DNA from 2 places in the Pseudomonas simiae genome. Region 2 is predicted to be linked to the other one. Evidence: predicted binding sites of a transcription regulator. Region 2 holds the regulator's gene; the other holds the start of a gene.
The links. The regulator FliA, encoded in region 2, starts transcription of late flagellar genes. The targets are predictions, from matches to a motif close to CTAAAGTTTNNNNNNNNNNNGCCGNTAA.
Positions count from the first base shown of each region.

Region 1: the regulator FliA is predicted to act here: its motif matches at 2,681-2,708, upstream of PF1751_RS05615 (flagellar protein MotY).

Region 1 covers NZ_CP010896.1:1,267,916-1,273,102, reverse strand. Annotated here, with positions in the region: gene PF1751_RS05620 (argininosuccinate synthase) at 362-1,579, opposite strand; gene PF1751_RS05615 (flagellar protein MotY) at 1,709-2,617, opposite strand; gene pyrC (dihydroorotase) at 2,774-3,820, shown strand; gene rnt (ribonuclease T) at 3,817-4,488, shown strand; gene PF1751_RS05600 (peroxiredoxin) at 4,595-5,187, opposite strand, start outside.
Region 2 covers NZ_CP010896.1:4,354,256-4,359,442, reverse strand. Annotated here, with positions in the region: gene flhA (flagellar biosynthesis protein FlhA) at 1-402, shown strand, start outside; gene flhF (flagellar biosynthesis GTPase FlhF) at 415-1,731, shown strand; gene fleN (flagellar synthesis regulator FleN) at 1,838-2,671, shown strand; gene fliA (RNA polymerase sigma factor FliA) at 2,668-3,408, shown strand; gene PF1751_RS19695 (chemotaxis response regulator CheY) at 3,577-3,951, shown strand; gene PF1751_RS19690 (protein phosphatase CheZ) at 3,970-4,758, shown strand; gene PF1751_RS19685 (chemotaxis protein CheA) at 4,770-5,187, shown strand, end outside.

The DNA of each region.
Region 1 (5,187 bases), 3.1 Mb from region 2:
AGGAAATGCCCCTTGCCTCTCGCTTGCAGCGGGGAAAAACGGCCAGAACGATCCGTCTGCTTTAGTTCCATTCAACATATTTTCTTACATCCTTGATTCCTACAGACTATTCAGTGTTTTGCATCTTCGCCGCACTTGTATGAGTGAATTATCTGTAAGACCAGTTCCTACAAAGATGTAAAAAATTCATTCCCCCTACAAACTTTCAACAACAATTCATTCAAACCCACCGTTGATAAAGATTTCGAGAAAAAATATCCACACCTGTTTAAACGTCATAAACATCAAAAGACGATACAAAACCACAGGCAAAAAAAATGGCCCCTTGAACAAGGGGCCATTTTTCATAACACGCTGAGACTTAGAACAGCGAGCGACCTTTGTTGGCTGCAATGCGCATGCGCAATGCGTTCAACTTGATGAAGCCTGCTGCGTCTGCCTGGTTGTAAGCACCGCCGTCTTCTTCGAAGGTGGCGATGTTGGCGTCGAACAGCGACTCGTCAGACTTGCGACCGGTCACGATCACGTTGCCCTTGTACAGCTTCAGGCGCACGACGCCGTTCACGTGGACCTGGGAGGCGTCGATCATCTGCTGCAGCATCAGACGCTCAGGGCTCCACCAGTAGCCGGTGTAGATCAGGCTGGCGTACTTGGGCATCAGCTCATCTTTGAGGTGAGCCACTTCGCGGTCCAGGGTGATGGACTCGATGGCGCGGTGGGCGCGCAGCATGATGGTGCCGCCTGGGGTTTCGTAGCAGCCGCGGGACTTCATGCCCACATAACGGTTCTCGACGATGTCGAGACGGCCGATACCGTGTTCACCACCAATACGGTTCAGGGTCGCCAGCACGGTGGCCGGGGTCATCTCGACGCCGTCCAGCGCGACGATGTCGCCGTTGCGGTAGGTCAGCTCCAGGTATTGCGGCTTGTCGGGCGCGTTCTCCGGGGAGACGGTCCACTTCCACATGTCTTCTTCGTGCTCGGTCCAGGTGTCTTCCAGCACGCCGCCTTCATAGGAGATGTGCAGCAGGTTGGCGTCCATCGAGTACGGGGACTTCTTCTTGCCGTGACGTTCGATCGGGATTGCATGCTTTTCAGCGTAATCCATCAGCTTTTCACGGGACAGCAGGTCCCATTCACGCCAAGGGGCAATCACTTTCACGCCTGGCTTGAGTGCATAGGCACCCAGTTCGAAACGTACCTGGTCGTTGCCCTTGCCGGTAGCGCCATGGGAAATGGCGTCGGCGCCGGTTTCGTTGGCGATTTCGATCAGGCGCTTGGCGATCAGCGGACGTGCGATGGAGGTACCCAGCAGGTACTCGCCTTCGTAGACGGTGTTGGCGCGAAACATCGGGAAAACGAAATCGCGGACGAACTCTTCGCGCAGGTCGTCAATGTAGATCTCTTTCACGCCCATGGCTTGCGCCTTGGCACGTGCAGGTTCGACCTCTTCACCCTGACCCAGGTCAGCGGTGAAGGTCACCACTTCACAGTTATAAGTATCCTGCAGCCACTTGAGGATCACCGAAGTGTCCAGGCCGCCGGAATACGCGAGAACGACCTTGTTTACGTCGGCCATGCCATCACTCCACGGGGTTGTACGGAAAGGCGTCGATTCTACCGACCAAAACCGTGGATTTACAGGGGCGCGACAGCAAATGAAGATAAAGCGACAGATTATGTCGAGCGGGCGACCGATGGTCGCACCTTATGACGTGTGCGCGGCGTTACTGGGACCGGTGGCCTGAGGCGCCGGTTTCTCGGGGGCTGCCACGCGTTCAAGCTGGATATTCACGCGCCGGTTGCGTGCCCGGTTGGCCGCATTGGTGTTGGGCGCCAGTGGGTAGCTTTCGCCGTGGAACCGCAGAGTGATCTGCGATTCCTGGATTCCATTGGCCTTGAAGTAGTCCATGACCGCCAGGCCGCGACGGCGCGAGACGTCGCGATTGGTGAGGCGGTTGCCACTGTTGTCCGAATGGCCGTTCAACTCGATATGGTTAACGGTCGGGTCGGCTTTCATGAACGCGAGGATCACGTCGAGTTTCTTCTTGGCGGCCGCGTCCAGCTCGATCCCACCACCGGGGAAGCCGACTTCGGTCTGTTTCACCTGGTCATAATTCATCGGCAACAGCTTGGCGGTACACAGTTGGTAATCGTTGTAGGCCTTGTTGAACTTGACCGGCAGCAGGCGAATTTCCGAATAGCCACCTTCACGCCCATAGTGCCGCACGGTCGGGCTGCGCCCTTCCAGCAAGCCGTTGAAAAGACGCCCGGCCTGGGCCTGGGAACTGTTGAACAATACGTCGCCACTGCCGGCACGTACGGCGCCGAGGTTGATATCACCCCGCCCCGGCTGCCACGGCGCAGCGGCCGCCAGCAACGTGGCCGAACCGGCACCCAGCGAGCCGTTGTAGGCTTTCAGACGAAACGTCGCCTGCTCGCCAGCCCGGCGCACGAACTCACCCGAACCGAAATCGGTGATCGGCTGGGTCAGTCGGCACTCAAACTGGTCGCCTTCCACCTTCCACTCAATATTCTCCAGACGCGTCTGGAACGTGAGGGCCATTGCAGGGAGGCTGGCGAACACACTGAGCAGGGCTAGATATTGCTGGCGCACGGGAGGCTCCATTGGTTTCTACAACACTTCAAAGCGTCATACATCGATAAGGCATACCCCAGGCTATCGGTTGCATCCTGCAAAACTTGATAGCGAGTGCCTGATAGAGTCTTTTCCGGTAGCATTCCCACCAGATTGACCCGCCTGGAATCCCCAATGTCCGACCGCCTGACCCTGCTGCGTCCCGACGACTGGCATATTCATCTTCGCGATGGTGCTGCGTTACCCCACACCGTGGCCGATGTAGCGCGCACGTTTGGCCGCGCCATCATCATGCCTAACCTGGTACCTCCGGTGCGTAATGCCGAGCAAGCCGATGCCTATCGCCAGCGTATCCTCGCTGCACGACCGGCCGGCAGCCGCTTCGAACCGTTGATGGTGCTCTACCTCACCGACCGCACCCAGCCCGAAGAGATTCGTGAGGCCAAGGCCAGCGGTTTCGTGCACGCCGCCAAACTGTACCCGGCCGGCGCGACCACCAACTCCGACTCCGGCGTGACCAGTATCGACAAGATCCTGCCGGCGATCGAAGCCATGGCCGAAGTCGGCATGCCGCTGCTGATCCACGGTGAAGTCACCCGTGGCGACGTGGACGTGTTCGACCGCGAGAAAATCTTCATCGACGAGCATATGCGCCGCGTGGTCGAGTTGTTCCCGACCCTCAAGGTGGTGTTCGAGCACATCACCACTGCCGATGCCGTGCAGTTCGTCAGCGAGGCCTCGGCCAACGTCGGCGCGACCATCACCGCGCATCACCTGCTATACAACCGCAACCACATGCTGGTGGGCGGGATTCGGCCGCACTTCTATTGCTTGCCGATCCTCAAGCGCAACACCCACCAGGTGGCCTTGCTGGATGCGGCGACGAGCGGCAATCCGAAGTTCTTCCTCGGCACCGACTCCGCCCCTCACGCCGTGCACGCCAAAGAAGCGGCGTGTGGTTGTGCCGGCTGCTACACCGCCTATGCAGCGATCGAGTTGTACGCCGAAGCGTTCGAACAACGTAACGCCCTGGACAAGCTTGAAGGCTTCGCCAGCCTCAACGGCCCGCGTTTCTACGGCCTGCCGGCGAACACCGACCGCATCACCCTGGTCCGTGAAGACTGGACCGCCCCTGCCAGCCTGCCGTTTGGCGAGCTGACTGTCATCCCGCTGCGCGCCGGTGAAACACTGCGCTGGCGCCTGCTGGAGGAAAGCAAGTGAGTGAAGACCATTACGACGACGAACACGAGCACAGCGGTGGCGGTTCCCGTCACCCGATGGCCGAGCGGTTTCGTGGCTATCTGCCGGTTGTCATCGACGTAGAAACCGGTGGTTTCAACTGCGCTACCGACGCACTGCTGGAAATCGCCGCGACCACCATCGGCATGGATGAACAGGGTTTCGTGTTCCCGGAACACACCCACTTCTTCCGCGTCGAGCCGTTCGAAGGCGCGAATATCGAAGCCGCCGCTTTGGAATTTACGGGCATCAAGCTCGATCACCCACTGCGCATGGCAGTGAGTGAAGAGGCTGCACTGACCGACATCTTCCGTGGCGTGCGCAAGGCGTTGAAAGCCAATGGCTGCAAACGCGCGATCCTGGTCGGCCACAACAGCAGCTTCGATCTGGGCTTCTTGAACGCCGCCGTGGCGCGGCTGGACATGAAGCGCAACCCGTTCCACCCCTTCTCCAGCTTCGACACGGCCACCCTCGCCGGCCTGGCGTATGGCCAGACCGTGCTGGCGAAAGCCTGTCAGGCAGCCGGTATCGACTTTGACGGCCGTGAGGCCCACTCGGCTCGCTACGACACCGAGAAGACCGCCGAGCTGTTCTGCGGCATCGTCAACCGCTGGAAAGACATGGGCGGCTGGGAAGACTTCAACGACTGAGCAAAGCTCGTGTGGTGAGCGAGCTTGCCCCGCTCACCACGGGTCATACCCCGCACATAAAAAAACCGGCCTTCTCAGGCCGGTTTTTTTGTACCTCGAACCAGGCTTACAGCTTGCCAGCGTTCTCGGTCAGGTAAGCGGCAACGCCTTCTGGCGAAGCGTTCATGCCTTTGTCGCCTTTTTTCCAGTTGGCTGGGCAGACTTCGCCGTGCTCTTCGTGGAATTGCAGGGCGTCAACCAGGCGGATCAGCTCTTCCATGTTACGGCCCAGTGGCAGGTCGTTGATGATCTGGGAGCGGACAACGCCCTTGTCGTCGATCAGGAACGCGCCACGGAAAGCCACGCCGCCTTCGGACTCAACGTCGTAGGCCTTGGCGATGTCGTGCTTCATGTCGGCAGCCATGGTGTATTTGACTTTGCCGATGCCACCATCATTGATGGCGGTGTTGCGCCAGGCGTTGTGGGTGAAATGGGAGTCGATGGAAACCGCTACCACTTCAACGTTGCGTGCCTTGAAATCGTCCATGCGGTGGTCCAGAGCGATCAGCTCCGAAGGGCAGACGAAGGTGAAGTCCAGCGGGTAGAAGAACACCAGGCCGTATTTGCCTTTGATGGCTTCAGACAGTTTGAAGCTGTCTACGATTTCGCCATTGCCGAGGACGGCTGGGACGTCGAAATCCGGGGCTTGTTTGCCGACGA
Region 2 (5,187 bases):
AGTCAAGATACTGCCGCCCTGGTGGCCGCGGTGCGCGTCGGATTGTCGCGTGCAATCGTCCAAAGCATTGTAGGGCTTGACTCCGAGCTGCCTGTGATCACCTTGGAACCAAGGTTGGAACAAATATTGCTCAATAGTATTCAGAAGGCAGGACAAGGCCAGGAAGAGGGCGTTCTGCTGGAGCCAAGCATGGCTGAGAAGCTGCAGCGTTCGTTGATCGACGCCGCACAGCGCCAGGAAATGCAGGGCCAACCGGTGATTCTGCTGGTGGCAGGCCCCGTCCGGGCGATGTTGTCGCGGTTTGGACGCCTGGCAGTACCGAATTTGCACGTTTTGGCTTATCAGGAAATTCCTGACAACAAGCAAGTGACTATCGTCGCGACAGTAGGCCCCAATGGCTGAGGGTAGTGGGTTATGCAAGTGAAGCGTTTTTTCGCCGCCGATATGCGTCAGGCCATGAAACTGGTTCGTGATGAGCTGGGCGCTGACGCCGCGATTATCGGAAACCGTCGTATTGCCGGCGGTGTCGAGCTGACGGCTGCCCTGGATTACACCCCCCAGGCCCTGGCGCCGCGTGTGCCGAACATGGAGCTCGAAGACGAGCTGCGCAAGACTGCTTCACGCATTGTCTCGGCCCAGGCGGAACTGAGCATGCGCGGCGACAGCGATGCCACCACTAATCGCCAGTTGTTCGCCGGCCTGCCGCTGACCGCTTCCGAGCCGCTGGTCGAGCCGACCTTCAAAGAACCGCCACGTCCTTCTGCGCCTGCTCCGGCGCCTGCGGTTGACCAGCGGGTGTTCGACTCGATGCGCTTTGAACTCAATGGCCTGCGTGAGCTGCTGGAAGTGCAGCTTGGCTCGTTGGCCTGGAACCAGCTGCAAGGCAGCAAGCCGCAACAGGCCAACCTGTGGCGGCGCCTGCAACGTATCGGCTTGTCCGGCCCGTTGTCCCGCGACCTGCTGGCCTTGACCACCGAAATCGAAGAGCCTCGCCAGGCTTGGCGCATGTTGCTGGCCCACCTGGCACGGATGATTGTCACCCCGGAAATCGAACCATTGGAAGAGGGCGGTGTGATCGCCATGGTCGGCCCTGCCGGCATGGGCAAGACCACCACCCTGGCCAAGCTGGCGGCCCGTTACGTACTCAAATACGGCGCACAGAATATCGCGCTGGTGAGCATGGACAGCTACCGTATTGGTGCCCAGGAGCAGCTCAAGACGCTGGGCCGTATTCTCAATGTATCGGTGACTCACGTCGACCCGGGCCAGTCCCTGGCCAACGCCCTCGACCCGCTGTTGCGCAAACGCGTGGTATTGATCGATACCGCCGGCCTGCAAGCCAGCGACCCGGCATTGCGCATGCAGCTTGAAAGCCTGGCCGGACGTGGCATCAAATCGAAAAACTACCTGGTGCTTGCAACCACCAGCCAGAAACAGGTTCTTACCGCTGCGTATCACAGCTACAAACGCTGCGGCCTGGCCGGTTGCATCCTCACCAAGCTCGACGAAACCGCGAGCCTGGGCGAGGTGCTGAGCCTGGCCATCAGTCATGAATTGCCGGTCGCTTACCTGACCGACGGGCCGCGGATCCCCGATGATCTGCATCTACCGCGCCGTCATCAGTTGGTCAGCCGTGCAGTCAGCGTGCAAATGCAAGAAGAGCCTAGCGAGGAAGCGATGGCTGATATGTTCGCCGACCTTTATCACAACCCGGCAAAACGGGTCGGTTGAGGGCAGGATGAACACCGTGAAATGTACCTACATCGATGGTCTGCAAGCGATTCACGCGGCCAAGCCATGTAGCCTGCGTCTAAGCAAGACAAGGTAAAGAAATAAAATGGGCAGCATGCATCCCGTACAGGTGATCGCGGTGACCGGCGGCAAAGGTGGCGTCGGGAAAACTAACGTGTCAGTGAATTTGTCCCTGGCCCTGGCAGAGCTTGGCCGTCGCGTCATGCTGTTGGATGCTGACCTGGGCCTGGCGAACGTCGACGTTCTGCTGGGGCTGACGCCCAAACATACCCTTGCCGATGTGATCGAGGGCCGCTGCGAGCTGCGCGATGTGCTGCTGCAGGGCCCCGGTGGCATCCGCATCGTGCCGGCTGCCTCGGGCACCCAGAGCATGGTGCACCTGAGCCCGGCGCAGCATGCCGGCCTCATCCAGGCGTTCAGTGATATCGGCGATAACCTCGACGTGCTGGTGATTGACACCGCCGCCGGGATCGGCGAGTCCGTGGTCAGCTTCGTGCGCGCCGCGCAGGAAGTGTTGCTGGTGGTCTGCGACGAACCCACCTCGATCACCGACGCCTACGCCCTGATCAAACTGCTTAACCGTGACTACGGCATGAACCGCTTCCGCGTCTTGGCCAACATGGCCCAGAGCCCGCAGGAAGGGCGCAACCTGTTCGCCAAGTTGACCAAGGTCACGGATCGTTTCCTCGATGTCGCCTTACAATACGTCGGCGCAGTGCCCTACGACGAGTGTGTGCGCAAGGCTGTGCAAAAGCAGCGTGCAGTCTACGAAGCGTTCCCTCGTTCCAAGTGCGCATTGGCGTTCAAGGCTATTGCCCAGAAGGTCGATACCTGGCCGTTGCCCGCCAACCCACGGGGGCATCTGGAGTTTTTCGTCGAGCGATTGGTGCATCAGACGAGCGCAGGACCCGTGCTATGACAGCGACTGGCTACAACGCTTACAAGAGGTCTGCCCGTGACAGTCAGGGCGAGTTGATCGAGCGCTACGCGCCCTTGGTCAAGCGCATTGCCTACCACCTGCTGGCACGCCTGCCGGCCAGCGTCCAGGTCGAAGACCTGATCCAGGCGGGCATGATCGGCCTGCTCGAAGTGTCGACCAAATATGACGCGAGCAAGGGCGCGAGTTTCGAGACGTATGCGGGGATCCGTATCCGTGGCGCGATGCTTGATGAGGTGCGTAAAGGTGACTGGGCGCCGCGTTCGGTGCATCGCAATACGCGCATGGTCAGTGACGCAATTCGCGCAATTGAAGCAAAAACCGGTCGCGACGCTAAAGATCACGAAGTTGCGGCCGAACTCCAATTGAGTCTCGACGATTACTACGGGATTTTGAACGATACCTTGGGCAGCCGCCTGTTCAGTTTCGACGACCTGTTGCAGGACGGCGAACACGAAGGGCTGCACGAGGACGGCGCGAGCGCTCATATGGAGCCATCGCGTGACCTGGAAGATGAGCGTTTCCAGGGGGCGTTGGCGGACGCGATTGCCAATTTGCCGGAGCGTGAGCGACTGGTGTTGGCGTTGTACTACGACGAAGAGCTGAACCTCAAGGAAATCGGTGAGGTCCTGGGGGTCAGCGAGTCGCGGGTCAGCCAGTTGCACAGCCAGTGCGCAGCCCGCTTGCGGGGGCGTTTGGGAGAGTGGCGAGCGCGCTGACAGGCAGTGTGGGGACACTGCAGACGAGACCGTGAGGGCGACCAGCCTTCGCGGGTTCGACCCGTGGTGCCCTCGGCAGTCCTTTTTGTGTAATGCCTGTTGATTGAAATGGCGCGTCCAGGTGCTGGGCGCGTTTAAGACTGCTTGGAGGTCGAATTGGACAAGAACATGAAAATCCTCATCGTTGATGACTTCTCAACGATGCGGCGGATCATAAAAAACCTGTTGCGTGACCTTGGGTTCACTAACACGGTCGAGGCGGATGACGGCATTACGGCCATTCCGATCCTCAACAGCGGGAGCATCGACTTTCTGGTAACGGACTGGAACATGCCGGGCATGACCGGTATCGACTTGCTGCGCCACGTACGTGCTGACGAAAAGCTGCGCGGCCTGCCTGTGCTGATGGTGACCGCCGAAGCCAAGCGTGAGCAGATCATCGAAGCCGCCCAAGCTGGGGTAAACGGTTACGTGGTCAAGCCATTCACTGCATTGGCCTTGAAAGAGAAGATTGAAAAAATCTTCGACCGCATCGGTCATTGATGCTGCCACGGGGGAGCTATGGAGCATAAAGAATCATCGCAGGCCGACTTCGAGTCGACCCTGAAAAAGCATGCTCACCAGTTGGTCGAAAGCCTTGAAAAAGGTCAGTTCGGCGACGCGGTGCAGTTGATCCATGAGCTCAACCAGACCCGTGATCGCGGCCTGTACCAGGAAGTGGGCAAGCTCACACGCGAGCTGCACAGTGCGATCGTCAATTTCCAGATTGACCCACACATGCCCCAGGCTGAGGAAATCTCGCAGATCACTGATGCCACCGAACGCCTGTCCTATGTGGTCAGGCTGACTGAGGCAGCGGCCAACCGCACCATGGACCTGGTGGAAAACGCCACGCCTCTGGTCAACGGTATGGCCAACGAAGCCCAGGCCCTGAGCAACGACTGGGGCCGTTTCATGCGCCGCGAAGTCGGCGCTGAAGAGTTTCGTGAGTTGGCGCGTCGGGTCGAAGGGTTCTTGTCACGCAGCGAGCAGGAAAACCGCACGGTTTCCAGCAACCTCAACGACATTCTGCTCGCCCAGGATTACCAGGACCTCACCGGTCAGGTGATCAAGCGTGTGACCCAGTTGGTCACCGAAGTGGAAAGCAACTTGCTCAAATTGGTGCTTATGGCAGGCCAGGTTGACCGTTTTGCCGGCATTGAACATGACCGCGAAGCGATCCTCTCGGAAAAAGATCCAAAAAAACATCTCGCCAAGGGTGAAGGTCCGCAGATTCATGCCGATAAACGTGAAGACGTTGTATCGGGTCAAGATGATGTTGATGACCTGTTATCCAGTTTAGGCTTCTAAGGAGCACCCACATGAGCTTCGGCGCCGATGAAGAAATCCTTCAGGATTTCCTTGTAGAGGCCGGCGAAATTTTAGAGCAGTTGTCCGAGCAACTGGTCGAGCTGGAAAGCCGACCGGATGATGCGAACCTGCTCAATGCAATTTTTCGCGGTTTTCACACTGTAAAAGGGGGCGCCGGCTTCCTCCAGCTCCATGAGCTGGTGGAATGCTGCCACATTGCCGAGAACGTGTTCGACATCCTGCGCAAGGGTGAGCGTCACGTTGATTCGGAATTGATGGACGTGATTCTCGAAGCACTGGATGCGGTCAACGGCATGTTCAGCGAAGTCCGCGAACGTGCCCCGATCACCGCGGCCACTCCGGAACTGTTGGCTGCGCTGGCACGTTATGCGGAGCCCGCCGACCTGTCGGCTGCGCCGGTAGCAGAAG